DNA from 4 places in the Candidatus Pantoea soli genome. Region 3 is predicted to be linked to each of the others. Evidence: riboswitches for the same ligand, from Rfam matches in the RefSeq annotation. Region 3 holds a riboswitch; each other region holds the start of a gene.
The links. Region 3 has a riboswitch for thiamine pyrophosphate ahead of thiM (hydroxyethylthiazole kinase). Riboswitches for the same ligand answer to the same signal wherever they lie in the genome.
Positions count from the first base shown of each region.

Region 1: another riboswitch for thiamine pyrophosphate. It lies ahead of D8B20_RS19120 (FAD-dependent oxidoreductase); the one in region 3 lies ahead of thiM (hydroxyethylthiazole kinase).
Region 2: another riboswitch for thiamine pyrophosphate. It lies ahead of thiC (phosphomethylpyrimidine synthase ThiC); the one in region 3 lies ahead of thiM (hydroxyethylthiazole kinase).
Region 4: another riboswitch for thiamine pyrophosphate. It lies ahead of thiB (thiamine ABC transporter substrate binding subunit); the one in region 3 lies ahead of thiM (hydroxyethylthiazole kinase).

Region 1 is NZ_CP032703.1:377,632-384,916, forward strand. Features, by position in the region: gene D8B20_RS19105 (HesA/MoeB/ThiF family protein) at 1-725, opposite strand, end outside; gene D8B20_RS19110 (thiazole synthase) at 735-1,493, opposite strand; gene thiS (sulfur carrier protein ThiS) at 1,496-1,693, opposite strand; gene D8B20_RS19120 (FAD-dependent oxidoreductase) at 1,677-2,621, opposite strand; TPP riboswitch at 2,743-2,862, opposite strand; gene D8B20_RS19125 (6,7-dimethyl-8-ribityllumazine synthase) at 3,017-3,454, shown strand; gene D8B20_RS19130 (YMGG-like glycine zipper-containing protein) at 3,638-3,847, opposite strand; gene D8B20_RS19135 (DUF2256 domain-containing protein) at 4,139-4,306, shown strand; gene D8B20_RS19140 (sugar porter family MFS transporter) at 4,318-5,769, opposite strand; gene psrA (L-proline-binding transcription factor PsrA) at 5,971-6,870, shown strand; gene D8B20_RS19150 (substrate-binding domain-containing protein) at 6,845-7,285, opposite strand, start outside.
Region 2 is NZ_CP032702.1:220,479-227,763, reverse strand. Features, by position in the region: gene nudC (NAD(+) diphosphatase) at 1-263, opposite strand, end outside; gene rsd (sigma D regulator) at 354-860, shown strand; TPP riboswitch at 983-1,083, shown strand; gene thiC (phosphomethylpyrimidine synthase ThiC) at 1,175-3,094, shown strand; gene thiE (thiamine phosphate synthase) at 3,097-3,762, shown strand; gene D8B20_RS00990 (aminotransferase-like domain-containing protein) at 3,904-5,355, opposite strand; gene D8B20_RS00985 (DUF1127 domain-containing protein) at 5,532-5,720, shown strand; gene rpoC (DNA-directed RNA polymerase subunit beta') at 5,789-7,285, opposite strand, start outside.
Region 3 is NZ_CP032702.1:2,414,173-2,421,457, reverse strand. Features, by position in the region: gene apbC (iron-sulfur cluster carrier protein ApbC) at 111-1,223, shown strand; gene D8B20_RS11255 (GNAT family N-acetyltransferase) at 1,228-1,671, opposite strand; gene ahpC (alkyl hydroperoxide reductase subunit C) at 2,006-2,569, shown strand; gene ahpF (alkyl hydroperoxide reductase subunit F) at 2,641-4,209, shown strand; gene D8B20_RS11240 (hypothetical protein) at 4,263-4,466, opposite strand; TPP riboswitch at 4,773-4,869, shown strand; gene thiM (hydroxyethylthiazole kinase) at 4,903-5,688, shown strand; gene thiD (bifunctional hydroxymethylpyrimidine kinase/phosphomethylpyrimidine kinase) at 5,685-6,485, shown strand; gene D8B20_RS11225 (GntR family transcriptional regulator) at 6,606-7,285, opposite strand, start outside.
Region 4 is NZ_CP032702.1:702,500-709,784, forward strand. Features, by position in the region: gene thiQ (thiamine ABC transporter ATP-binding protein ThiQ) at 1-487, opposite strand, end outside; gene thiP (thiamine/thiamine pyrophosphate ABC transporter permease ThiP) at 471-2,081, opposite strand; gene thiB (thiamine ABC transporter substrate binding subunit) at 2,057-3,043, opposite strand; TPP riboswitch at 3,090-3,183, opposite strand; gene sgrR (HTH-type transcriptional regulator SgrR) at 3,219-4,880, opposite strand; gene D8B20_RS03200 (MFS transporter) at 5,137-6,318, shown strand; gene leuD (3-isopropylmalate dehydratase small subunit) at 6,407-7,012, opposite strand; gene leuC (3-isopropylmalate dehydratase large subunit) at 7,016-7,285, opposite strand, start outside.

The DNA.
Region 1 (7,285 bases), on a different replicon from region 3:
ATAAACGGCACCGCCGCTTCGGTCGGATCTGCTGCGCCGTCAAAACGAAACTGCCGGAAATGCCAGTGCACAAAATCGCAGTTTACCAGGCAGCCCAGCGGTGAGGGTTGCCACCCCAGCAATACACTGAGCGCCATCTGCGCCTGTAATGCGCCCAGCACGGCCACCGCCGGTCCGGTTACCCCCGCGGTATTGCAATTGGCGGCGGCAGCCGGCAGCTGCGGAAACACGGCGCGGTAGCCGGGTGCCCCGCCACAGAAGCCGCCGACATAGCCCTGCCGGCCCAGCACCGACGCGCTGATTAGCGGCACGCCCGCCGCTAAACAGTGATCAGAGAGCTGATAAGTCACCGCGAAATTATCCGCGGCATCAATCACCAGGTCACAGCCGACCACCGCCTGCGGTATAGCACTGGCGGTCAGCGCGCGCTGGACGATATCGATCTGAACGTCGGGATTGCGCTGCAGTAGCGCCTGGCGCGCACTCAGCACTTTCGGCTGCCCGACATCCTGCTGCGTAAACAGCGTCTGCCGGTGCAGATTGTGCAGCGCCACGCAATCGTCGTCATACAGCCGCAGCCGGCCGACGCCCGCCCCCACCAGCTGCGGTAACAGCGTGGCGCTCAGCCCGCCGGCACCGACCACCAGCACGCAGGCCTGCGCCAGTTGGCGCTGCCCCGCCTCGCCCATTTCCGGCAGCATCATCTGCCGCTGATAGCGCTCCATCGTCACTCCTTAGCTGAAACTGGCCATGCCAAAAATCGGCGTCGAAGCGACCGCCATGTCGCGCTTCTCCATCAGTCCGGCGGCACAGGCGGCCTGCCCGGCTTCGATCGCAAGGCGGAACGCGTTGGCCATCCCGGGTGGATCGCCGGCTTTGGCCACGGCGGTGTTCAGCAGAATGCCGTCGAAGCCCAATTCCATCGCCTGAGCAGCCTGCGACGGCGCACCAATACCGGCATCAATGATCAGCGGCGTGTCGCGGAACCAGGCGCGCATCGCCCTGAGACCATCCAGGTTGCGCAGCCCCTGACCGGACCCAATTGGCGCGCCCCACGGCATCAGCAGTTCGCAGCCCGCTTCCAGCAGCTTTTCACCGACAATGAGATCTTCCGTGGTGTAAGGAAATACCTGAAACCCGTCCTCACACAGGATGCGGGCCGCTTCCACCAGCGCAAACGGGTCCGGCTGCAGGGTGTCGGCATGACCAATCACCTCCAGTTTGATCCAGCGCGTATCAAACAGCTCACGCGCCATATGCGCAGTGGTGACCGCCTCTTTAACAGTATGGCAACCCGCGGTGTTAGGCAGAATACGCAGCTTCAGGCCGGTCAGCAGCTCGCGAAACGCCGCCCCGGCGGCGCCTTCGCGGCGCAGGCTGACGGTGATGATCCCGGTGCCGGAAGCCGCAATGGCCTGCTGCAGCACCGCAGGTGACGGGTAACCTGCGGTGCCCAGCAGGAAGCGGGAAGTGCCGGCAAAATCGTAAAACATCGTTATCCTCCCTGCATTGGTGACAGCACTTCCAGCTGACAGCCCTCTTCCAGCTGCAGGCTGTCATACTGATTTCTGGGCACAAACTGGCCGTTGACCGCGCTGGCGACACAGCCTGCATCAATCTGCTGTTCGGCCAGCAGCTCCCGCAGCGTGCGCGCCGTTGTTGTTATTTCACGGCCGTTAAGCTGAATATTCATTTATCACTTCTCCGGAAAGGCGCTGCATCAGCTGTTCTGCCAGCATCGGTGCCAGTAAAAAGCCGTGCCGATACAGGCCGTTAAGGTAAAACGTTTCATTGTGAAAATGGATTTCCGGCAGGTTATCCGGATAGGCCGGACGCAGTCCGCTGGCGCTTTCGATAATTCGCGCCTCGGCCAGCGCCGGGTGCAGCGCCCAGGCGGCACTCAGCAGCTCCATCATGGCGCGGGCGCTGATCGGGCTGGCATCCTGGCTCTCTACCATGGTGGCACCCAGCATCAGATGCCCGCCCTGGCGCGGCACCAGGTAGCAGGGAAAGCGGGGATGCAGTAAACGGATCGGGCGGGAAAAGTGCAGCTCATCGCTGTGCAGGATCAGCATCTCACCGCGCACAGCTCGCAGACGCGGCAGTGCGGGCTGCGCGTGAATACCCCGGCAGTCAATGATGCGTCCGGAGGGTGCAGTGGCGTCAAAGCATACGCCACGCTGCAGCAGGCGTTCGCGCAGTTCCGTCAGCGCTATGCGCGGATCGAGGTGCGCCTCACGGGCAAAAAACAGCCCGCGGGCAAAGCGCCCGTCCAGCGCCGGCTCCAGCTCTGCAGGATTCACCCACTGGTGCTGCTCTGTCATGCGGGCAAACCGCGTCAGCTCGTTGCTGTCCCGCGCTGGCGCAACCACCAGCGTACCGCGGTGCGCCACGCCGCTGACCCGCTGCTGCCACCACCCGGCGGCGTGTTGTCCCAGGCGAATGACATCCGCAGGGGCGCTTTCCGCTTCACACCAGGGGGCTAACATCCCGCCGGCAAACCAGGAGGCGGGACGGCGGGATGCATCGCCGAAAACCTCAACGGTTTCGCCTTGTTCAGCCAGCAGGGTTGCCACACAAAGACCGGCCACGCCGCAGCCCAGTACGCTCCAGCGGCTCACAATGCCGGTTCCGCAATCAGAAGGAAATTCACATCGGCCTCTCAGTGTTGACTGAGACCCGTGGATACAGGAGAAGGGATAGCGCGAAGGCAGGATGCCGCTCTGCGCCAGACAGCGCGTTACAGCACGCCGTCAGTCTTCCTACGCCAGTATCAACTGGGTCAGGTTCAAAGGGTCGCTGAACCGCGCAGTGCGCTATCAGCCTCTCAGTCTCTGTGGCGAGACTCCCCCGACGGCTCTATTTGTATTGCAGGCGCTGCCGGACGTCAAGCAGCGCGTCGGGCGTGGTGGATCGCACGCGCGACATGTGATATACCAGAATCACCTTGCCTGAGTGAAAAAAATCACAGATTTTTTATTCACTTATGCTTTTTTCAGCTACTTATGGAAGCCCTATGCATACCTTCAGAATCGCCTTTATTAAAGCGGGATGGCACAACGAGATAGTGAATAATGCGCTGGTGGGATTCCGCCAGGCCCTGGCAGAACAGCAGGTTGAACATCAGCTGAAAACCTTTGATGTTCCCGGCGCCTTTGAAATGCCACTGCTGGCAAAACGTCTGGCTGAAACCGGCAACTATGATGCGATTGTTTGCGCGGCGCTGGTGGTGGACGGCGGCATTTATCGCCATGATTTTGTCGCGCAGGCGGTTGTGGATGGCCTGATGAACGTGCAGCTGACCACCAATGTACCGGTGTTTTCGGTGTCGCTAACGCCGCACAATTTCCAGCCGGCAGAGGTAATTGAAAACTTCTATCGCGACCATTTCATTAAAAAAGGTCAGGAAGCCGCTCGCGCCGCGCTGGCTATTCATCAGCTTGTGGTGGAGTAAAGGCTGCAGCAGGATGATGGTATTACCACCCTGTACCGAATTTAAGCGAAATCTGTGCAGGGTTTATTGCGTACGGAAAAGCAATCTGGTTTATACGGTGCGGAAGGAAGCCGCGAAAACAATAAATGAATTTAACGGTTTCACTATTTATTAAAATAATGAAACCGTTGCAACAAACTAAAATTAGCGGCTTACTTCATGACCGATCAGGCCGCCAATGGCTGCACCGCCCAGCGTACCAAAGGTGCTGCCGCCAGTCAGAACAGCGCCACCCACGGCACCCACACCCGCGCCAATCGCGGTGTTTCGGCCACGGTGTGACATGCCACACGCGGTTACAGATAAGGTCACCAGTAATACCACGGCAATACTCAGGCTGCGTTTTAAAAGCATTAAAATCCTCATTACCATTAATGCTAATGGAATGTCATTATGTTAATTTGATTGTTGTTTGTGCGCCGTATCCCTGGCAGACGGTACATCGTCAGTCGGCAATATAATAGGCCGGCAAAAAGTAATACAGGTAAAAATTCCTATTTTAATGCGGCCCTGTTTGCACTGCTGCTTAATTAAGCAGTCGCACACGCGCTTTTATCGCGATGGAAGATTATTAGTAAAACGGCAATAAAACGTGCAGCTGAATGACAACGGCGGCAGCGAAGTAATGCGTGGAGAAAAAGGCGGATGAAGACGTTTAAAGGCAACAAGCAATCGCTGCCAGTGCGCTACTGCAAACAGTGTCACAAACCCATGACCTGGCGGAAAAAGTGGGAGAAGTGCTGGGAGCAGGTGCAGTATTGCTCGGAACGTTGTCGCCGTGAGGCAAAGCGCCGCACGGTCGACAACGAATAATCGCCGCAGGATTATGCCGCAGAAGACGCGTCTGCCGCCGCGTCACCGAAGCGTTCACGCATGTGCGTTTCAATTTGCTCCAGTGATTTGCCGCGCGTTTCCGGCAGCACCAGCATGACAAAAATCAGCGATGCCACGTTAATCCCGGCAAAAATGAAGAAGGCGTTATTGCCCACCAGCGACAGCAGCGGCGGGAAGGCAAAGGCCACCGCAGCATTACAGATCCACTGAAACGCCACCGCTGAGCCAGTCAGTACCCCGCGCACTTTCATCGGGAACAGTTCTGACATCAGCAGCCAGTAAACCGGCGAAATACACATCTGCATAAAGAATAAAAACACCAGGATGCAGCCAAGCGCCAGCAGGCTTTGCGTCATGCTGTGCGGCATAAACACCAGTACCGCCCCCAGCGCCAGCTGCATGGCGATCACAATCGTCAGGCCGGTCATCAGCATCGGACGACGGCCGAAATGGCTGATGGCTTTGATACCGGCAAAGGTTGCCAGCACCGAGACCACACCGTTACCGATGGTGGCCGCAATCGAAGCGCTGGTACCCATGCCGGTGCTTTTCAGGATGATTGGCGTGTAGTACATAAAGGCGTTTACCCCGGTGAACTGCAGCACAATGCCCATGCCGCAGCCCATCAGCAGCAGCCGTACAATCCAGCGCTCTTTCAGTAGCTCGCGTGCCGCCGGCCCCTGATGCGCTTCACGGGCATGCTGGCGCATTTCTGCCATCTCTTTCCTGATTTCCCGCGGGTTCTCACGCAATTTGCGCAGAATACGCAGCGCCTCGTTAAAGCGTCCTTCGGCCACCATCCAGTGCGGTGAAGCGGGAACAAAGAAAGTGCCGGCAAACAGCAGCACGCCCGGTACCATCGCCAGCGCCAGCATGTAACGCCACATGTGCGGATCGTGCAGCAGCAGGCTCATACAGGCGCTCACCACATAGGCCAGCAGCTGCCCTGAGACAATCATCAGCTCATTGCGGCTGACCAGCGGCGCGCGCCGTTTCGGCCCGGCGATTTCCGCAATAAAGACCGGCACCGTGGAGGAGCCGCCGCCAACGGCGATGCCGAGAATAAAGCGCATTGCCACCATGATTTCGACGTCCGGGGCAAGGGTCGTCCCCAGCGCGCCGGCAACAAACAGCAGCGCCAGGCTGCGTAACGTAATGCGGCGACCAAACCGGTCTGATACGTATCCGCTCAGAAAGGCGCCCACCGCAGAACCGAACGTCAGCGCTGAGGTGACCAGTCCTTCCGTAAACGGCGTAAGATTCAGGCCGCCCTGCGAGGCCGGCAGCGTCATATAGGGTAACGCACCGGAGATAATGCCGGTGTCGTAGCCGTAGGCCAGCGCGCCCATGGTGGCGACCAGCACCACGAAAAAAAGACGTTGCCGGACGGTGAAGGTGAGCGCGCCGCTCTCCTCCGGTGGGGGTGATGAAGCGTTTTGCATGGATGCATCCCTGTTAAACGACAAACACAGCGCAGTGCTGTGTAAAGAAAGGTATGAGTATAGAAGTGATTTGCAGAATGGGATCTGAATCACATAAATCGCCGTCCGCAGGGTTGCCTGCGGCGCGGAACAGATAAGGTGAGCGCCACGAGTCAGGCTATTCTGCTGCGCACCGTTTTTTTCTGAAGGATGTCACTTACCATGCCGGTTAACTTCGACCTCAACGATCTGTATGCCTTTCGCGCGCTGGTGGAATACGGCAATTTTCGCCTTGCGGCAGAGTCCATCTGTCTGTCGCAGTCGGCGCTGAGCCGCAGGATTGAAAAGCTGGAATCCGCGCTCGGCACCCGGCTGTTCGATCGCACCACGCGGCGCGTCACCCTGACGCTGTTTGGTCAGAATTTTGCCGAACGTTCAGAACAGCTGCTCGCCAGCGTCGAAGCGGTACTGGCGGATGTGAATCAGGTCAGTCAGGAGCGGACCGGGCTGGTCACCGTCGCCACGGTGCCCTCCGCCGCTTATTACTTTATGCCCGATGTGATTCGTCGCTTTCAGGCGCGCTACCCGCGCGTACGCATCAAGCTCATCGACAGCAGCGTGGGTAACGTACTGGAAGCCGTCAGCAGCGGCCAGGCGGATTTTGGCATCTGTTTTGCCCGCAATTTGCATCCCAGCCTGGAGTTTATCCCGCTGGTGGAAGATGTGTATGTGGCAGCCTGCCGTCACGATCATCCGCTGGCGCGAAAAGCCGCACTGCGCTGGCAGGACTATTTTCAGCAGGATTACATCGCGCTGGATAAAGTCTCGGGCAACCGCACCCTGCTTGACCAGGCACTGGGACATTTAACGCCGGCACGCGCCAGTATTTGTGAAACCCGGCATGTGACAACCCTGCTGGGGATGGTAGAAGCGGGCATCGGCATTGCTGCCGTGCCCGCGATGTCACTGCCTTCCGCCGGTCATTCGGTGCTGACGCACCTGCCGCTGATCGATCCGGTGGTCACCCGCTCGGTCGGGCTGATTCGTCAGCGCGGGCGTATCCAGTCGTACATGGCGGCAGAACTGGAAAAGCTGATCACGGAACAGCATCCGGCTGCTTAGTTGCAGCCTGTGCGGTCACGCTGTGCATGCCGGTCGCGTTCACCACCTTTTGTGCGGCTGGCGAGGCGAGAAACGCCAGCAGCGCTTCGCCCTGGGCGCGATGCGCCGCGTGCACCGTTACCGCGCCGGCAAAGCGGGTGATGTATTGCACATCGGCGGGCAGTTCGCCAGCGAACGTTACCCCCGGCACCGGCAGCAGTTCACTGACCTGCTGGAAGCCAAGGCTGTAGCGCCCTTTTGCCACCTCTGAGGCTACCGGAATGCGCTCGACCATCTGCGCTTTGGTTTGCATCTGTCCGTCAATCTGCAGTTTTTTAAACAGCGTGGTGCTGACGTAGCGGCCACTGGCGCTGTCTGAATAGGCTACCGATTTCGCCTGCAGCAAGACGTTACGCAGCTTTTCATCGCTGCTGAT
Region 2 (7,285 bases), 1.6 Mb from region 3:
AGCTGCACACCGCGTCCGGCCAGCTGGAACAGGCCGACATCTTCGTCGATCAGCTGACGAACAGAGGCCATGCTTTCCGGACGCGCTTCACGTATCAGCCAGACATTTTCCCCCAGCCATTCGCCGATCTGCAGTCCCTGACAGCCCACCAGACCAAATTCTGCGGCTAAGCCATGCGGCAACGCGCCCTGCGGCAACCAAAGTTTCTGTTCCGAGCTGACAATCCACCAGCCAGCGTCTACGCTTGAGATCTCACGTTGCATCTTAATCGTTGTCCTTAGCGTCAAATGGCACGCTGAAATCATGCTGTTAAGTGTGTGTAATAAACAACTATAACTCACCTGGAGTCCCGTATGCTTACCCAGTTAGATAACCTGACCAGGCGTGTAGGTGGCGGTAATGAATTCGTCGACGCCTGGTTGCGCGACCGCCGGCAACTGCTTGTTGCTTACTACGCTTTAATTGGCATGAAGCCGCACAAAGAAGCGCTGAGCGCGCTGGATGAAGAGGCGCTGGACGGTTTCTGTCACTATCTGGTCGACTATCTCTCTGCTGGCCACTTTGGTATTTATGAACGCATCATCAAAGAGATGGAAGGCGACAGCCCGATGATTGCGTCCGCACAGATTTTTCCGGCGCTGGAGAGCAACACCGACCGCATCATGCAGCTGTATGACAGTCATCTGCAGCAGGCGATCAATGACGACAACTGCGTGGATTTCCAGCAGGCGCTGTCGGAAGTCGGTGAAGCGCTGGAGTCGCGTTTTACCCTGGAAGATAAACTGATTCAGCTTGCCTGGGATAACCAGCTGGCGCGCCCGCCGGTCGCCAACGACAGCACCATTGCCCGTCCCGCTTAAGCCGGCGCGGTGGTAAAAAACTTGTGATTCCTGAAAACCCCTCTTATGCTGAGTGGGTTTTTTTATGCCTGCCAGAGGCATAACGTTGGGGGTGTCGCTGCAGCAGCGGACACCCTGAGACGTACACCTTGTCGGAGTGCCCTATCGGGCTGAGACCGTTCATTCGGGATCCGCGGAACCTGATCAGGTTAGTACCTGCGAAGGGAACAAGAGTAGTCAGTATCAGCGTGTGGCTGGCGTTCCGCCGGTAACGGCACGCTTACTCCTTCCGGACTCCGGACAAGCAACTTCCCCTTAATGACAGGAAATTTGCTATGTCTGATGCTAAACCTTCTCGTCGCGAGCAACGCGCCCGGGCGCAGGAATTCATTGATTCACTGCAGGGAACCGCGTTCCCCAATTCAACGCGTATCTGGATCACCGGCAGCCGGCCGGATATCCGGGTGCCGATGCGTGAAATCCAGCTCAGCCCTACCCACACTGGCGGTACGAAAGATCAGCCGCATTACGCCGAAAATGAACCAGTGCCGGTCTATGACACCGCCGGCGCATATGGCGATCCGGCGGCGGCCATTGATGTCCATCGCGGCCTGGCGAAACTGCGCGCCGGCTGGATCGAAGAGCGTGGCGACAGCGAAACGCTGCGCCAGCAAAGTTCCGCCTACACCCAGCAGCGTCTTGCCGATGACGGCCTTGACCACCTGCGCTTTGAACACCTGCCCCAACCGCGCCGCGCCATTCGTGGCCGGCGGGTTACCCAACTGCACTATGCGCGCCAGGGCATCATTACGCCCGAGATGGAGTTTATTGCCCTGCGCGAGAACATGGGCCGTGAACGCATTCGCAGCGAAGTGCTGTTACAGCAGCATCCGGGCCACAGTTTTGGCGCGCAGCTGCCGCAAAATATCACCCCGGAGTTTGTCCGCCAGGAAGTGGCCAGCGGCCGCGCCATTATTCCGGCCAATATCAATCACCCGGAATCGGAACCGATGATTATCGGACGAAATTTCCTGGTGAAGGTTAACGCCAACATTGGCAACTCTGCGGTCAGCTCCTCAATCGAAGAGGAAGTGGAAAAGCTGGTGTGGGCAACGCGCTGGGGGGCGGATACGGTAATGGATCTCTCTACCGGCCGCTATATCCATGAAACGCGCGAATGGATTCTGCGTAACAGTCCGGTGCCCATTGGCACCGTGCCCATCTATCAGGCGCTGGAAAAAGTGAACGGGATTGCCGAAGATCTGAGCTGGGCAGTTTTCCGCGACACGCTTCTGGAGCAGGCAGAACAGGGCGTCGATTACTTTACTATTCACGCGGGCGTACTGCTGCGTTATGTGCCAATGACCGCGAAGCGCCTGACCGGTATCGTTTCACGCGGCGGCTCGATCATGGCGAAATGGTGCCTGTCGCACCATCAGGAGAACTTCCTGTATCAGCACTTCCGCGAGATTTGCGAAATCTGCGCCGCTTACGATGTCTCGCTGTCGCTGGGCGACGGTCTGCGTCCGGGTTCAGTGCAGGATGCCAACGATGAAGCCCAGTTCGCCGAACTGCGCACGCTGGGCGAGCTGACGCAAATTGCCTGGGAATACGATGTACAGGTGATGATTGAAGGCCCGGGTCATGTGCCAATGCAGATGATTCGCCGCAATATGACCGAGCAGCTGGAACACTGCCACGAAGCGCCATTTTACACGCTTGGCCCTCTGACCACGGATATTGCGCCGGGCTACGATCATTTCACTTCCGGCATTGGTGCCGCCATGATCGGCTGGTTTGGCTGCGCCATGCTGTGCTACGTCACGCCGAAAGAGCATCTGGGCCTGCCCAACAAAGAGGATGTGAAGCAGGGGCTGATTACCTACAAGATCGCTGCCCACGCGGCCGATCTTGCCAAAGGCCATCCCGGCGCGCAGATCCGCGATAACGCTATGTCGAAAGCGCGCTTTGAATTTCGCTGGGAGGATCAGTTTAATCTCGCCCTTGATCCGCATACGGCACGCGCTTTTCATGATGAGACACTGCCACAGGAGTCCGGCAAAGTGGCGCACTTCTGCTCAATGTGTGGCCCGAAATTCTGCTCAATGAAAATCACCCAGGAGGTGCGGGAATTTGCTGCCCGCCAGGAAGCGGAGGCGCAGCCGGTGGCGATCGGCATGGCACAGATGTCCGATGCCTTCCGCAGCCGCGGCGGCGAACTCTATCACGCCGCCGATGCCCTGAAAGAGGAATAATCATGACACACGCTTTTCCCGCGACCGCCCCGCAGCTGGGGCTCTATCCGGTGGTCGACAGCACGGCGTGGATCGCACGCCTGCTGGACGCCGGGGTGCGGACTATCCAGCTGCGCATTAAAGATCGTCAGGAGCATGAGGTCGAGGAGGCGGTGCGTACCGCCATCGCGCTCGGCAAACAGTATCGTGCCCGCCTGTTTATCAACGATTACTGGCGGCTGGCTATTCAGTATCAGGCTTATGGTGTGCATCTTGGTCAGGAGGATCTGGAGGTGGCCGATCTGGCTGCCATTCGTAACGCCGGCCTGCGTCTGGGGATCTCCACGCATGACGACGCCGAACTGGATCGCGCGCTGGCGCTGCGCCCCTCTTACATTGCCCTTGGCCACATTTTCCCGACGCAGACCAAAGAGATGCCTTCCGCACCGCAGGGCCTGACGGAACTGAAGCGCCATCTGGCGCGCTTACCGCATATTTCTACCGTCGCCATTGGCGGAATCACACTGGCACGTGCGCCAGAGGTGAAAGCCACCGGCGTCGGCAGCATTGCGGTGGTGAGCGCGATTACCCAGGCGCCGGACTGGCGTGCTGCCACCCGGCAGCTGCTGGATATCGCAGGCGCCGGAAGCGGGATCGCAGAGACGCCGTCATCTTCTGTATCCGGATAACGAAACGCGGAATCCGTTGCACAGCCTCAATCTTCAGCACTGGTACCGATACAGGAGATCGCTAAAGTAAGCCTGCCCGCTGTCGCTTGCAGCGGGCCAGGGCTGGCTTCCCCGACTCTCTGTCCGGCCCTGCCCTTCACGCTAATCCGTCACGGAGGAAGCAGGTGCATCGGTACTGGCTGCATGCATCGCACGCTCAATCGCCGCGCCCAGCTGCGCCACCGCCCGCTCGGTCTGCGCATTCATCGGCAGGCCATAATTCAGACGCAGGCAGTTGCGGTATTTCCCCGACGCCGAAAACAGCGATCCTACGGCGACCTGAATATTCAGCGCCCGCAATTCAGCATTCATCCGCACGGCGTCAAACGCTTCCGGCAGCTCAACCCACATCAGAAAACTGCCCTGCGGCCGCGACACGCAAATGCCGCAGGGAAAGTAATGACGCACCCAGCAGCTGAAGGTTTCATAGTTGCGCTGATACACCTGACGCATGCGGCGCAGGTGCGGCAGGTAGTGCCCCTGGCGGATAAACTCCGCCACCGCGTGCTGCGGCTGCGTTGCCGTCGAGCCGGTGCCGATGTATTTCATGTGCAACACGCGATCGCGATAGCGCCCCGGCGCGACCCAGCCCACACGCAGACCCGGTGCCAGCGTTTTAGAAAAGGAGCTGCACAGCAGCACGCGGCCATCCATATCCAGCGATTTCAGGGTAATTGGCCGCGGATACTCCCACGCCAGCTCGCCATATACGTCGTCCTCAATGATGGCGGCATCGAAGCGTTGCGTCAGCGTCAGCAGCGCGCGCTTGCGTGCTTCCGGCATGATAAAACCCAGCGGGTTATTGCAGTTGGGCACCACCACCACGGCTTTGATTGGCCACTGTTCAAACGCCAGCTCAAGGGCTTCAAGGCTGATGCCGGTTACCGAATCAGTCGGGATCTCAATCGCCCGGATGCCGAAGCCGCGCAGCGTCTGCATGGTGCCATGAAAAGCCGGCGATTCGACGGCGATAATATCGCCCGGCTCGCAGACCGCACGCACCGAGGCCGACAGCGCCTCATGGCAGCCGGTGGTAATAACAATATCCTCCGCCGTCAGCTGACAGCCGCTGTCGATGGCGAGGCGCGCGACCTCTTCGCGCAGGGCCGTCACGCCCAGCAGACTGTCGTAGTTAAGCGTGGCGATATCCTGCTTCTGCGCCTGGCGCGCCATGATTTTCCATAGGGGTTTCAGCGTTGGCTGTGATAAATCCGGCATGCCACTGCCGAGCTGCAGGGTATCGCCGCCGGTCCGGCTGCTGAGCAATTCCAGCACCGCGTCCCACTGCGTGATCTCAACCGGGCGCTGCACCGGTCGCGTCAGCGCAGGCACCGGCGGGGTGGCTTTGCGCGTGGCCACGAAATAGCCGGAACGCGGCTGCGGCACAATCAGCAGCTTCTCTTCCAGCAGATGGTAGGCCTGCTGCACGGTACTGATGCTGACGCCGTGTTCCAGACTCAGGGTACGCACCGAAGGCAGTCGCTCGCCGCTACGGTACAGCCCCTGTTCAATACGGTCCGATAACAAACAGGCCAGATGCTGATAGCGCGTCATTGTGTGCCTCTTTCAGACAGGAGTGACCGGAAAACCGGTACAGATGAAAGGCTTTTCTACCATTCAGATAGGGTGAAAGGCAATCTGTATGCAGAAGATATGTTTTTTTTGCGTCTGTATTGCGCAGTGCGATCAACGGAGAATGGGCCTCATACATCACACTGAGGACGAAGATTATGGAATTCGATCAGAATCGGGCCGCAAAACCGTTTAACGTCACGTTACCGGATATGTTGCGTGGGTTAGTACGCGTAGTGAAGCGCTGGCACGCGAAACGGCAGACCCGTCTCTTGCTGGCGAACCTGAGCGACGCGCAGCTGCGCGATATTGGCCTGACGCGACAGGATATCGATCGTCAGTGCTAAGAAACGCCGGGCGAAAAAAAACCCTGCCGGAGCAGGGTTTTTTATTGGTCAGCTGACGCAGCAGACGATTACTCGTCGTCGCTTCCGCCCAGACCTGCGTTCAGCAGTTCAGCCAGGCTGGCAGAGGCTTCATCCGCAGTAACCTGCGGTGCTGCCGGTACTTCGCCTGCCTGACGGCGACGCATACGATCCTGATGGTAAGCGTAACCGGTACCTGCCGGGATCAGACGACCCACGATAACGTTCTCTTTCAGACCGCGCAGTTCATCGCGCTTACCTGCTACTGCGGCTTCGGTCAGGACACGGGTGGTCTCCTGGAACGATGCTGCAGAGATGAACGACTCGGTTGCCAGAGACGCTTTGGTGATACCCAGCAGATCGCGCATGTAGGTTGCACCGATTTTGCCGTTCGCTTCCAGATCGCGGTTGGAGATCTTGATACGAGAGACTTCTGCCTGCTCGCCTTCCAGGAACTCCGAGCTACCCGCGTTCATGATGGTCGCTTTACGCAGCATCTGACGCACGATGACTTCGATGTGCTTATCGTTAATCTTAACGCCCTGCAGGCGGTAAACTTCCTGCACTTCGTTGGTGATATAACGGGTCACCGCATGGACGCCACGCAGACGCAGGATATCGTGTGGTGATTCCGGGCCGTCAGAAACGACGTCACCGCGTTCAACACGCTCACCTTCGAATACGTTCAGCTGACGCCATTTCGGAATCATCTCTTCGTACGGATCGCTGCCATCAACCGGCGTGATCACCAGACGACGCTTGCCTTTGGTCTCTTTACCGAAGGAGATAATACCGCTGATCTCCGCCAGGATAGCTGGCTCTTTCGGACGACGCGCTTCGAACAGATCCGCAACGCGCGGCAGACCACCGGTGATGTCCTTGGTACCGCCAGATTCCTGCGGCACACGCGCCAGGGTATCACCCGAGCTGATCTTGACGCCATCTTCCAGCTGTACAATCGCTTTACCAGGCAGGAAGTATTGCGCAGGCATATCGGTACCCGGGATCAGAACGTCGTTACCGTTGGCATCAACGATTTTCAGTGCCGGACGCAGGTCTTTACCACCCGAAGTACGCTCTGCGGAATCCAGTACCACCAGCGATGACAGACCGGTGAGGTCGTCAGTCTGACGGGTAATGGTCTGACCGTCGATCATATCGGTAAAGCGGATGAAACCACCCACTTCAGTGATAACCGGCATGGTGTGTGGATCCCAGTTCGCTACGGTTTCGCCCGCGGCAACCTGCTCGCCATCACCTTTCGCCATCACTGCACCGTAAGGCACTTTATAGCTCTCTTTGGTACGACCGAACTCGTCGATCATTTTCAGCTCAACGTTACGCGAAACGATAACCAGCTTCCCGGAGGAGTTGGTTACTGACTTGGCGTTGGTCAGCTTGATAGTACCTTTGTTCTTCACCTGAATGCTGGATTCAGCAGCCGCACGCGATGCCGCACCACCGATGTGGAACGTACGCATCGTCAGCTGAGTACCCGGCTCACCGATGGACTGTGCTGCGATAACGCCGATGGCCTCACCTTTGTT
Region 3 (7,285 bases):
GACCTCCTGGCGTAAACACAGCAGGACAGTCGCGTCACTTTTCACGCCGGTCTGATATGATTGACAGCACACCGCCGTAATCCGGCGTCATGACAAAATAAGGAGTAGGGATGACCGCACAATCCCGCGAACAGCATTCACCTGAAGCGTTGCGCGCCGTGGTTATCGGCGTGCTGAGTGGCTTTGAACATCCGACACTGCATCACAATCTGACCACCCTGAAAGCGCTGCGCCACGTCGCGCTGCTGGATGAGACGCTGCATATTGAACTGGAGATGCCTTTTGCCTGGGCCAGCGCCTTTGAAGCGCTGAAAGCGCAGACCAGCGCCGAACTGCTGCGCCTGACCGGCGCGCGGGCTATCGACTGGCGGCTGCGCCACGACATCGCCACGCTGAAGCGCGTGAAAAACCACCCCGGCGCCAGCGGCGTGAAAAACATCATTGCGGTTAGTTCCGGCAAAGGCGGCGTGGGCAAGTCCAGCACGGCGGTCAATATGGCGCTGGCGCTGGTGGCTGAGGGTGCCCGCGTTGGCATTCTGGATGCCGACATATACGGGCCGTCGATCCCTAACATGCTGGGCACGGAAAAACAGCGCCCGACCTCACCGGACGGCACGCACATGGCGCCGATCATGGCGCATGGCCTGGCGACTAACTCGATCGGCTATCTGGTCACCGATGACAATGCGATGGTGTGGCGCGGCCCGATGGCCAGCAAGGCGCTGATGCAGCTGCTGAATGAAACCCTGTGGCCGGAACTGGACTACCTGATTCTGGATATGCCGCCGGGCACCGGCGACATTCAGCTGACGCTGGCGCAGAACGTGCCGGTCACCGGTGCGCTGGTCGTGACCACGCCGCAGGACATTGCGCTGATTGATGCGCGTAAAGGCATCGTGATGTTTGAAAAAGTCGAGGTGCCGGTGCTGGGCGTGGTGGAGAATATGAGCGTGCACATCTGCAGCGAATGCGGCCATCATGAGCCGATTTTCGGCACCGGCGGCGCGCAGCAGCTGGCGCAGGATTACCATACGCGGCTGCTGGCTCAGCTGCCGCTGCATATCCATTTGCGTGAAGATCTGGATGACGGCGAGCCAACGGTTATCCGCCGTCCGGATAGCGAATTTACCGCACTGTATCGCCAGCTGGCTGGCCGCGTGGCCGCGCAGCTTTACTGGCAGGGCGAAGTGATCCCGGGCGACATCGCTTTCCGCGCGCTGTAAGCCGCTATTTCCCGCTGGCGCGCGCCGTCAGCGGGAAGTGCATCAGCACATATTTTCCCTGTTCGCTTTCACCCAGCGCTTCCCGCTGCCAGCCCTGGTTTTCATAAAAGGCCAGGGCGGCTTCATTGTTCAGCAGGCATTTCAGCGCACCGGTAGAGGTAAAACGCTGCTGTACCGCTGCCAGCAGCGCACGACCGACGCCCTGACCCTGAAACGCCGGGTCGACATACAGGCTGTGCAGAAAATTATCGTTTTCCAGCAGGCCGGCAAAGCCCGCACGATGGCCGTTCAGCTCGGCCACCAGCACCGTCTCGCCGAGAATGACCGCATCCAGATCCTCCAGCTGCCACGCATCGCCATCCAGCCATGTCCAGCTGTGGCGGCGCGCAGCCAGGAACAGCGTGCGCAGAAAAGGGCGATCGGCTTCCTCAAAGGGACGAATTTTCACGACCAGACTCCATTGTAAAAAGCGGGACGATGACGCAGCGCGGTGATATCACGCCGCGCCTGACAGGCCGGGCACGAGAAAGGCGTGCGCCAGGCTGTTGTCTCACCCTTCGTCCGGCAAAGGTGAATGAATGTTTATAAAAGTAGCAGCGGCGCGGCGAAAAGATAAAGCCTGTCACAGGCATGGGTTTTATGTGTAGAATGCCGCGGCAAGCCGCATGATATCTGGCCTCAGGCTTTTGATAGCTTTTGATTATCTGATTGATAACGTCTGCATATTAGAAGTTGGCCCGGAAATTATGTAGCCTTCATCACATCTTTTAACGGAGGTCACCATGTCTATCATTAATACCAAAATCAAACCGTTTAAAAACGCAGCATTCAAAAACGGCGAATTTATCGACGTAACCGAGAAAGACGTTGAAGGTAAATGGAGTGTTTTCTTCTTCTACCCGGCTGACTTCACCTTCGTTTGCCCGACTGAACTGGGTGACGTAGCAGACCACTACGAAGAGTTCCAGAAACTGGGCGTAGACATCTACTCCGTTTCCACTGACACGCACTTTACCCACAAAGCCTGGCACGGTTCTTCTGAAACCATCGCGAAAATCAAATACGCGATGATCGGCGACCCGACTGGCGCACTGACCCGTAACTTCGAAATCATGCGTGAAGCAGAAGGTCTGGCTGACCGCGGTACTTTCATCGTTGACCCGGAAGGTATCATCCAGGCCATCGAGATCACCGCAGAAGGCATTGGCCGTGACGCATCCGATCTGCTGCGCAAAGTGAAAGCGGCTCAGTACGTGGCGTCTCACCCAGGTGAAGTCTGCCCGGCTAAATGGAAAGAAGGCGACGCAACGCTGGCACCTTCTCTGGACCTGGTTGGCAAAATCTAAGTCTGTTCAGGCCCTTCGATCTTTCTTCTATCGGGTGCTGCGGCACCCGATTTTCTTCACAGGAACTCACTATGCTCGACACTAACTTAAAAACCCAGCTCAGGGCTTACCTTGAGAAATTAACAAAACCGGTTGAGTTGATTGCCACGCTGGATGATGGTGCGAAATCCGCAGAGATCCGTTCGCTGCTGACGGATATCGCCAGCCTGTCTGATAAAGTCAGCTTCCGTGAAGAGAACGATCGCCCGGTCCGTAAACCCTCTTTCCTGATCACCAACCCAGGCAGCCACAGCGGCCCGCGTTTTGCAGGTTCGCCGATGGGCCACGAATTTACCTCACTGGTACTGGCACTGCTGCAGACCGGTGGGCATCCGTCGAAAGAAGCGCAGAGCCTGCTGGATCAGGTGGCGGCGCTGGATACCGACCTGCATTTTGAAACCTATTATTCGCTCTCCTGCCACAACTGCCCGGACGTGGTGCAGGCGCTGAACCTGATGGCGATTCTGAACCCGCGCATCAGCCACACGGCAATTGACGGCGGTATGTTCCAGAATGAAATCACCGAGCGCAATGTTATGGGCGTGCCGGCGGTGTACCTGAATGGCAACGAGTTTGGTCAGGGCCGCATGAGCCTGGCAGAAATTGTCGGCAAGGTTGACACCAATGCGGATAAGCGCGCCGCGGAAGAGCTGAACAAGCGTGCCGCTTACGACGTGCTGATTGTCGGCAGCGGCCCGGCAGGTGCAGCGGCAGCCATTTATTCTGCGCGTAAAGGCATCCGTACCGGCCTGATGGGCGAACGCTTCGGCGGCCAGGTGCTGGATACCGTAGACATTGAAAACTACATTTCGGTGCCGAAAACCGAAGGGGCGAAACTGGCAGGTTCACTGCGCGCACACGTCGACGACTACGATGTGGACGTGATTGATACCCAGAGCGCCATCAAGCTGATTCCTGCGGCGAAAGAGGGCGGCCTGCACGCCATTGAAACCGCCTCTGGCGCGGTGCTGAAATCACGCAGCATCATCATTGCCACCGGAGCACGCTGGCGCAACATGGGCGTACCGGGTGAGGAGCAGTATCGCACCAAAGGCGTAACCTACTGCCCGCACTGCGATGGCCCGCTGTTTAAAGGCAAGCGCACCGCTGTCATCGGCGGCGGTAACTCCGGCGTTGAAGCTGCTATCGACCTGGCCGGGATTGTCGAGCACGTTACGCTGCTGGAGTTCGCAGGTGAAATGCGCGCCGACAAAGTGCTGCAGGATAAGCTGCGCAGCCTGAAAAACGTAGATGTGATTCTGAATGCGCAGACCACGGAAGTAAAAGGCGACGGCAGCAAAGTCACCGGCCTGAGCTATATTGATCGCACCACGCAGACCAGCCACGACCTTGCCCTCAGCGGCATTTTCGTGCAGATTGGTCTGCTGCCGAATACCGGCTTCCTTGAAGGGGCAGTGGAGCGCAACCGCATGGGTGAGATCATCATCGATGCAAAATGCGAAACCAGCCTGAAAGGGGTGTTCGCGGCCGGTGACTGCACCACCGTGCCGTACAAGCAGATCATCATTGCCAGCGGTGAAGGAGCGAAAGCGTCACTCAGCGCCTTTGATTACCTGATCCGCACGCAACCGGCTGAATAAGATTTTGCGATAGCCACGCAACCGCCCCGCAACCTGTGTTGCGGGGCTTTTTTTTATCCCAGCCAGCGCCGCGCCTGCGCATCACTGATATCGCGATAATAGATTTTCTCTATCCGCGCCCCGCAACGCTGGCAGCGTGCGGTGATGTGCGTGGCAAGGCCGGCGCGGCTGCCGGGACGCAGGGCGCCTTTGCGGGAAATCCTGATGCGATGCCAGCGGTGGCCATGGGGAATCAGACTAAACAGTTTTGACAACATGCAGATATCCGGAGCAGTGAGGCCAGTGAAGAATGTCCGGAGAGGGATTAGGCCGTTTTCTGCCGCGCCGCAGTTTGACGCGCATCAAACCGAGAGCAGGTGAGGAAAAAATAGCCGGTTTTGCCCCTGTTCAATCACAATAGCGCTGCGGAGACCCCTCTGCGCAGACAGGCTTTTTTGATCGGCACCGCGGTTTACGCATTTCCGGCGCACGCTTCAACCTGATCTGCGCCCGCTTTCTGGCCAGCACCCACATGATTTACAAGCCGATTCGCTGCGATTATGCTGGTGACGCGCGCGCATTGCGTGCATGACTCGGGGTGCCCTTCTTTGTGAAGGCTGAGAAAAACCCGTATTACCTGATCTGGATAATGCCAGCGTAGGGAAGTCAGATGCCTGACCGCATTCGCCTTCTTGATCGCCGGTTAGGAGCGTTATGACACAGCCTGACCTTCTCTCCTCCGCGCAGCTTGCGCACTCACTGCTGCTGCTGCGTCAGCAGGCACCGCTGGTGCACTGCATGACCAACGATGTGGTACAAACCTTTACCGCGAATGTGCTGCTGGCGCTGCGCGCCTCACCCGCAATGGTGATTGATGCGCAGGAAGCGGCGCAATTTGCCGGCTTTGCCGATGCGCTGGTGATCAATGTCGGCACCCTGACGCGGGAGCGCAGCGCAGCGATGCTGACCGCCGTAAAGGCGGCGCAGCAGGCCGGCAAGCCGTGGACACTGGACCCGGTCGCCGTGGGCGCGCTGACATTGCGCACGGAATTCTGCCAGCAGCTGCTGCCGCTGCAGCCCGCCGCCATTCGCGGTAACGCCTCAGAGATTCTGGCGCTGGCACAGCAGTCGGCTGGCGGGCGCGGGGTGGACAGCGTGCACCAGGCGGATGCCGCACTCGATGCCGCCGCGGCGCTGGCGCAGCGTTACCGCACCCTTGTCGCGGTAACCGGTGAAGTGGATTACGTCACCGACGGCAGCCGGATGCTGGCTATTCCAGGCGGCAGTCCGCTGATGACGCGCGTGGTGGGCACCGGCTGTGCGCTATCGGCTGTGGTCGCCGCCTTTGCCAGCCTGCCGGGCGACAGGCTGCAGCATATCGCCGCCGCCTGTGGCGTGATGGCGCTGGCCGGCGAACAGGCGGCTCGCAGCGTGGCCGGGCCGGGCAGCTTTGTTGCGGCCTTTATCGACGCGCTGTGGACGCTGGAGGTAGCAGTATGAAACGGATCAACGCGCTGACCATTGCCGGCACCGATCCCAGCGGCGGTGCCGGGATCCAGGCCGATCTCAAAGCCTTCTCCGCGCTGGGTGCGTACGGCACCAGCGTCATCACCGCGCTGGTGGCGCAAAACACCTGCGGCGTGCAGTCGGTGTATCGCATTGCGCCGGAATTTGTCGGGGCTCAGCTGGATTCCGTGCTGGACGACGTGCGCATTGATGCGGCGAAAATTGGCATGCTGGCGGAAACGGCGGTGGTGGAGGTGGTGGCGGAGAAGCTGAATCGCGCCCGTTTGCCGTTTGTGGTGCTGGATACGGTCATGATTGCTAAAAGCGGCGATGCGCTGCTGGCACCGGAGGCGGTTGCCGCTATCCGCGAACGGCTGCTGCCGCAGGTGTCGCTGATCACGCCGAATCTGCCGGAAGCCGCCGCGCTGCTGGGGTGTGCCGTGGCGCAGGATGAAAAGAGCATGCTGCAGCAGGGCGCTGCATTGCTGGATCTGGGCTGCGAGGCGGTGCTGATGAAAGGCGGCCATCTGCAGCACAGTGAGAGCCCGGACTGGCTGATCACCCGCGCCGGCCGCCAGCGCTTCACCGCGCCGCGCGTCAATACCCGGCACACGCACGGCACCGGCTGCTCGCTGTCGGCGGCGCTGGCTGCGCTGCGACCGCGCCACAGCGACTGGGCCGCCACGGTGGAAGAGGCCAAAGCCTGGCTGCAGGGCGCGCTGCTGCAGGCGGATTCGCTGGAGGTCGGGAAAGGTATCGGACCGGTGCACCACTTTCACCGCTGGTGGTAGCGCTGCTGCCGCAAGGCGGACAGGGCTGTGGCGCGGGCGGAGGTCAAAACGCGTAACGCGCCCGCTGCGCTGCAGGCCGGGCAGCGTTCGCAGCTGTCCGGCAGAGCAGGGCGCGGCGCGTTACAGCCCCTCAAACCAGGCGCTGTTGCGCTCAGCAATCGGCGTGATGGTCAGGATCATCTCCTGCAGATGTCGCCGCATCGCCGCTTCCGCACCGTCGGCATCCTGCGCTTTCAGCGCCTGATAAATCTCTTCATGCTGCTGGATCAGGTTTTCCGGGGGTGACACTTCGCTCAGCGTCAGAAAGCGCACGCGATCCAGTGTCGCTTTGATGTTTTCTACCGTCTCCCACGCCAGCAGGCAGTCGATGCCTTCGGCGATCAGGCGGTGAAACTCATCATCCAGCGCCAGAAAGGCCTGGCTGTCATGGCGTTCGGCGGCCAGACGCTGCAACTGCAGATTGTGCTCCAGCGCCATTAAACCCGCGGGCCCGATCTCCAGCGCGGCGCGGCGCACTACGGCAATCTCCACCGCTTCGCGGATAAAGCGTCCGTCAGCCACGCGCTGCGCTGAGATTTTGCGCACAAACGTGCCCCGCTGTGGCAATACCTGCACCAGACCGGCTTCCGCCAGCTTAATAAACGCCTCGCGTACCGGCTGACGCGAAACGTTGAAGCGCGCAGACACTTCTTTCTCTGAAAGCAGTGAGCCCGGATGGATGACGCAGGTCACGATGTCCTTGCGCAGGTAGCGGTAAATCTGCTGATTCACCGGTTCGCTGGTGGTGATGGTATAGGCAA
Region 4 (7,285 bases), 1.7 Mb from region 3:
CCGGATCGAGCGCGGAGAAGGGTTCATCCAGCAGCAGCACCGGCTGATTGCGCAGCAGGCAGCGCGCCAGCGCCACGCGCTGACGCTGGCCGCCGGAGAGCTGGCCTGGCAGGCGCGACAGCATCTCCTGCAGGCCGGTCTGATGCGCAACGTGCAGCAGTTGCTGCTGCTGATCGCGCGTCAGTTTTAAACCGGGATGCAGCCCCAGCCCCATGTTTTGCTGCACGGTAAGGTGCGGAAACAGATTGTTCTCCTGAAACAGCATTGAGACCGGTCGTGCGGAGGGCACGCTGTGGGTATGATCCACGCCGTTGATATGCAGTTCGCCCTGGCTGACCGGCAGAAAGCCGCCGAGCAGGCTCAGCAGGGTGCTTTTGCCTGCGCCGCTCGGGCCGAGAATCGCCAGGCGTTCACCGGCTTCGGCGTGAAAGCTGAAGCGCATCGGCAGATGCTGGTACAGGTAAGTCAGGTTATTCAGTGTCAGCATGGCGACCCGGTAATTTTTCCATCAGGGTAAAAAGCAGCAGGCATAACAGCAGCAATAGCAGGGCGGTAACGGCACCGTCTGCCCCACGATAAGCGCCAATCTGCTGAAACAGGTAAAACGGTAAGGTGCGGAAATCGACGCTGCCAAACAGCGCCACCACGCCAAAATCGCCAATCGACAGCACGCAGGCAAAGGCCAGCGCCTGCGCCAGCGGGCGCTGCAGCGCCTGCAGCTCGATCAGTCGCAGGCGATGCCAGCCGCTGATGCCCAGTGAGGCGCACAGCGGACCGTAGCGTACGCTCAGGTCGCGCATCGGGTTTTCCAGCACTTTCATTGCATAGGGAATGGCGATCAGCGCATTGGTGAAGATCACCAGCGCATCGGCGCGCTGCGGCAGGCCTGTTGTGGCATTGAACAGCAGAAAGAAGCCGCTGGCCAGCACGATACCCGGCATGGCGAGGATCAGCATGCCGCTCATCTCCATTGCCTGCGCGCTCAGCAGGCGCTGACGCTGGCGCAGCTCGCGGCTGCTCCACAGCAACATCAGGGTGAGTACCGCGCACAGCACGCCCGCCCCCAGCGCAATGCGCAGCGAGGTAAAGGTAGCCTGCCAGAGTGCGGGCTGTTGCAGCGCGCCCGCTACGCCGCCGTGTAACCCATCCACCACCACCGCCGCCAGCGGAGGCAGCAGTAGCAGCAGCGCCAGGCCAATCAGCAGTGCATCGGCCACGCGCGCCAGCCTGCTGTCCTGCGGATCGCGCCAGCCGCGCAGCGTCTGACTGCCCGGCGCGATAGCCTGACTGAAGCGCTGGCTCAGCAGCACCAGCAGCAGACAGCAGCCGAGCTGCAGCAGGGCCAGCAGCGCGGCGCGGCCAGGATCGTAATCAAAATTCAGTGCCTGATAGATGGCGAGTTCCAGCGTGGTGGCCTGCGGGCCGCCGCCCAGCGCCAGCACAGTGGCAAAACTGGCAAAGCACAGCATAAAAATCAGCGCGGCGGTGGGCAGGATCTGGCGGCGCAGCCACGGCCACTCCAGCCAGTGAAACAGCCACCAGCCGCGCATGCCCAGCTGGGCTGCCAGCTGCCGCTGCTCAGCGGGAATGCTCTCCAGCGCCTGCAACAGCATGCGGGTGGCCAGCGGCAGATTAAAGAAAACGTGCGCCAGCAGAATGCCCTGCAGACCATAGGGAGAGAAATGATAAGAGAGGCCGAGCGCGGCACAGAGCTGCGCCAGCCAGCCAGTACGCCCGTAAACGCTCAGCAGGCCAAATACCGCCACCAGCACCGGCAGCACCAGCGTCATGGCGCACAGGCGCAGCAGCAGGGCGCGGCCAGGAAAACGGCGGCGATAGAGCGCCCGGGCCAGCGGTATGGCAGGCACGACCGAGCACAGCGCAGAGAGCAGGGCCTGTTCAAATGAAAAGGCCAGTACATGATGCAGATAGCTGTCGCTCAGCAGCGCCTGCCAGTCGGTGGCGGGTGCGGCGGCAAGCAGCGCGCCAAATGCCAGCAGCGCCACCGCACACAGCAGCAGCGCGCTGAACGCCCCCGGAATCAGCCAGCCGGGCATTAACGGCTGACGGCCTGTTGCCATGTACGAATCCAGGCGGCGCGGTGTTCAGCGACCTCGGCAGGGGTAAACTGCAGCGCGTCAGCCGGCACCGGCAGCGTGGCGTAACCGGCGGGCAGCGCGGTTTTGATCACCGGATACATCCAGTTGCCGGTGGGTATCGTCTGCTGGAAGGCCGGGGACACCATAAACTGCATAAACTGCTGAGCCAGCTGCGGCTGCTGGCTGCCGGCCAGTCGGGCGGCCACCTCCACCTGCAGATAATGTCCTTCGCTGAACGGCGCGGCTGCATACTGATCTTTCTTCTCTTCGATCAGATGGTAGGCGGGTGATGTGGTGTAGCTCAGCACCAGATCGCCTTCGCCTTTCAGAAACAGGCCGTAGGCTTCACTCCAGCCTTTGGTGACCGTTACGGTTTTGGCCGCCAGCTTTTGCCAGGCCTGATCCGCATGTTCGCCAAACACTTTCTGCATCCACAGCAGCAAGCCCAGCCCCGGCGTGCTGGTACGGGGATCTTCATAGATCACGCGCCATTTTTCCGGGCTTTCTGCCAGCTCCCGCAGGCTTTTGGGCGGATTTTTCAGTTTGGTTTTGTCGTAAACGAAGGCGAAATAGCCGTAATCGAACGGAATGAACGTGCTGTTGTGCCAGCCATCCGGCAGCTGCAGAGTGCGGGTATCTACCTGGCTGGGAGCGAACAGGCCGGTTTGTTCCGCCGCCTGGACCAGATTGTTATCCAGGCCCAGCACAATGTCGGCCTTGCTGTTTTTGCCTTCCATACGAACCCGGTTAAGCAGGGAAACGCCATCTTCCAGCGCCACGTATTTCAGTTCGCAACCGCACTGCGCTTCAAAGGCTTTTTTTACCGCCGGGCCGGGGCCCCATTCAGCGGCGAAGGAATCGTAGGTATAAACGGTGAGGACAGGTTTGGCAGCAAGCGCCGGTGCGCATACCAGCAGCAGCACGGGCAGAACTTTGTTTAACACTTTGCGCTCCTTGAGGAGAAGATAACGTTGAGTCGCAAAGGATCTGAGCAGCAGGCCTCTCAAATCCCTACGCCGGTACAAACCGGATCAGGTTCGACGGGTCTCTCTCAGCCAGTTATCCGGCACCCCGTTGAGAACGGCTTAGTGTAGTCACTTCTGTGACAGCGCGAAAGCCTCACAGATCCGGCGGGGCGAACCAGGCGGACTTGAAATCAAACCAGCCCAGCGTATTGAGGCGCACGCCACGCATGCTGCGCTGCCCTTCCAGCAGCAGCCAGTGATGGAACAGCGGATGCAGGTAGTTGTGGCTGACCAGCTGGCGGCTCCACTCCGCCAGCGGCAACGCATTGTCGCGCCAGCGTGCGGCATCGGCTGACCAGTCGAGCGGAACACAGTGCTGCATCAGCGGCAGCTCATACAGCTGCGCAAACAGTGCATACTCCAGCGGCAGGGTGAAATTGACGCTGCCCAGCCAGATATCGCTGTCGCCCGCGCCGGCATACCACTCTTCATAGCTGACTTCACGCGTTATCAGCGTGACACCCTGCTGCGCCAGCAGCGGGCGCAGCGCACTGGCAATGCCTTCGTGTTCAACGTGCTGGCTGTACCAGCTGAGCGTCAGCTGCGTCAGCCCCTGCGGTTTGCTGACGGGATCGAGATCGCGCCGGTGATGCCAGCGCGGCAGCAGGCCATAAGCCGGAAACCAGTAGCGCTGATAGCCCACGCCGGCATGATTCAGCAGCGCCACCGGATTCAGCAGATAGCTGACCCAGCGGCGGAAGTCGGCATCGCGTCCGCGTGCGGATCGCTGATCGTACAGCAGAAAGTAACAGCCTTCTTCCAGCCGGCTCTCCTCTGACTTTTCATCTGCGCTTTCCCCTTCCAGCTTTACACCGGCATAGACCAGCTCATCGCTGATCTCCGGTAACACCCAGATGGAGACGTCATCAATCAGCGCGCGGTAGCCAAAGTAGTCGTCAAAAGCGGCAATCTTCAGCTGCGTCTGCTGATTACGCACCACGCTGTAGGGGCCGGTGCCAACCGGCTGCGCTGCAAAGTTGGGCAGCGCGGGCCACTCGCGCGGCAGAATCATCGCACTGACGCTGCCCAGCAGCCATGGCAGCCAGCGATCCGGCTGGCTGAGATGAATATCCAGCGTCCACGGAGCCGGCGCGTGCAGGCGGACCAGATGGGAAAACAGCGGCTGGCTGCGCACCCGTTCCAGCGAGGCGATAACATCCTCCATCGCCAGTTCGCGGCCGTGATGAAAGCGAATGGCCGGGCGCAGAAAGAAGCGCCAGTGCAGCGGAGACGTTTGCTGCCAGTGGTGCGCGATATCCGGTTCAATTTCCCCGTTTTCCTCATTTACCCGCGTCAGGCCGCTGAAAATCTGCCGTGCCAGATGGGTTTCCGAGCGGCGCAGCGGCGAACCCGGCAGCAGGCTGGGCAGCGGACGGTAGTAAAGCACGCGCAGAATATGTTTGCCCTGCCGGAAGCTGCGTCCCAGATGGGCGGCAATCATCTGCCGCACCTGATGCTTATCGCCGACCAGCTGAACCAGCTGGTCAATCCGATCCTGCTCCAGCAGTTCGTCGGCGCGCTGCTGCTGCAGTGCCAGTCCGGTGCAGCAGAAACGCAGCTGCGAACGTTTGCCGCGTCCGGCCTCCGCCTGCCACTGCAGCCAGCCCGCCTGCTGCATGGCAGCGAGCAGGTTGCGCATATGGCGACGCGAGCAGTGCAGCCGCGCGGCCAGCTCCTGCAGCGTGATCGCCTGATCCTCCCCCTGACAGTGTTGCCACAGGCGGATAAATTGCTGCTGCAGACGGGCAGAAGACATAAAAGGGGAACTCCTTTGCGACATCGCTCAGTTTTTACTGCCTCATATTAAAGGCATACTGCCTGCAACGGAAAGAGCGGGAGGCATTCATACATGAATGGCGCTCATCCCGGGATTCTGCCCAGGCGGAATCGTTTCTGAGTAGGGTGCAATTTCACCGCCAGCAGGGGATCTCTGCTGGCTTTTTTTGATCGGCTGTGAAATCGTCTACGCTCTTTTTTTGGGTTCTGCTTTTCTTCCTCAAAGGGATTTCTGCATGAAATCGCTGTTAACGCGGCCGCGCCGCCTCAATCCGGTTTATCTCTCCTTTATGGCCGTGTCGTTCATGGTGGGCGTCGCCGGCGCGCTGCAGGCGCCGACGCTGAGTCTGTTTCTGACGCGCGAAGTGCAGGTGCGGCCGTTCTGGGTGGGGCTGTTTTTCACCGTCAACGCCGTGGCGGGCATCATTATCAGCCTGCTGGTGGCGAAACGATCGGACACGCAGGGCGACCGCCGTAACCTGATTCTGTTCTGCTGCCTGATGGCGGTGCTGAATGCGCTGCTGTTTGCTTTTAATCGCCACTATCTGACACTGGTCAGCCTGGGCGTGCTGCTGTCAGCGCTCTCCAGCGTGGCGATGCCGCAGATCTTTGCGCTGGCACGGGAATATGCTGACCAGTCGGCGCGCGAGGTGGTGATGTTCAGCTCGGTCATGCGCGCCCAGCTGTCGCTGGCGTGGGTGATTGGGCCGCCGTTATCCTTTGCGCTGGCGCTCAACTATGGTTTCGTCACGCTGTTCTGCGTGGCGGCGGCTATCTTCCTGCTGAGTATGTTGTTGATCTGGCGTTCGCTGCCTTCCGTGCCGCGCGTCCTTGTCACGCCGGAGCAGGAACTGCTGCGCATCAGCCCGTGGAAAGACGGTCAGGTACGGTTGCTGTTTATCGCCTCGGTGGTGATGTGGGCGTGCAACACCATGTATATCATTGATATGCCGCTGTATATCAGTACAACGCTGGGCCTGCCGGAAAAGCTGGCCGGGCTGTTAATGGGCACGGCTGCTGGCCTGGAGATCCCCATCATGCTGCTGGCCGGACACTATGCAAAGCGCTATGGCAAACGTCTGCCGATGCTGCTGGCGCTGGTGGCGGGCGTACTGTTTTACCTCGGGCTGGTGCTGTTTCATTCACGCACCGCGCTGATGGTACTGCAGCTGTTTAATGCCGCCTTTATCGGCATTATTGCCGGAATCGGCATGCTATGGTTCCAGGACCTGATGCCGGGGCGCGCAGGTGCAGCCACCACGCTGTTTACCACTTCCATCTCTACCGGGCTGATCGTGGCCGGGCTGATTCAGGGTGTGCTGAGCGAGCGCTTTGGCCATGAATCGGTGTACTGGCTGGCGCTGGCGATGTCACTGGTGGCGCTGGGGCTGGCATCACGGGTGCGGGACGTGCGATAAGGGCAGAAGGGCAGATACAGGCCGCCAGGCAGGCAGGCGGCCACGTAATGCGAACCACCGGACGCACCGGCGGTGCGCCCGGAAAGCCTCAGCGTAAAAATGCCGGCTGGCTGGCTTCGTAGCGGGCAATTGCCGCTTCGTGCTGCAGCGTCAGGCCAATGCTGTCCAGGCCGTTAATCATGCAGTGACGACGGAACGCATCGATCTCAAAGCGGTAAACTTTATCGCCGGCGGTCACCGTCTGCGCTTCGAGATCCACGGTAAAGCGAATGCCGGGCTGATCGTTCACCAGGCGGAACATTTCATCCACCTCCTCTTCGCTCAGCTTCACCGGCAGCAGCTGGTTGTTGAAGCTGTTGCCATAGAAGATGTCAGCAAAGCTCGGTGCAATCACTACATGAAAACCAAAGTCAGTGAGTGCCCATGGCGCGTGCTCACGCGACGAGCCGCAGCCAAAGTTTTCCCGGGCCAGCAGAATGCTGGTGCCCTGGAATTCCGGTTTGTTCAGTACAAAGCTGGCCGTCGGCTGCGTGCCGGCATCGTCGTCAAAGCGCCAGTCGTGAAACAGGTGGGCACCAAAACCGGTGCGCGTCACTTTCTGCAAAAACTGCTTGGGAATGATGGCATCGGTATCGACGTTCGCGGCATCCAGCGGGGCGACGATCCCGGTGTGTTGGGTAAATTTTTTCGCCATGGCTTAAGCTCCCTGAGTTAATTCGCGAATGTCGGCAAAACGGCCGGTGACAGCCGCAGCGGCCGCCATCGCCGGGCTCACCAGATGGGTGCGTCCGCCGCGGCCCTGACGGCCTTCAAAGTTACGGTTACTGGTTGAAGCACAGCGCTCGCCCGGATTCAGGCGGTCGTTGTTCATCGCCAGGCACATTGAGCAGCCCGGTAAACGCCATTCAAAACCAGCGTCGAGGAAAATTTTATCCAGGCCTTCCGCTTCCGCCTGCGCTTTCACCGG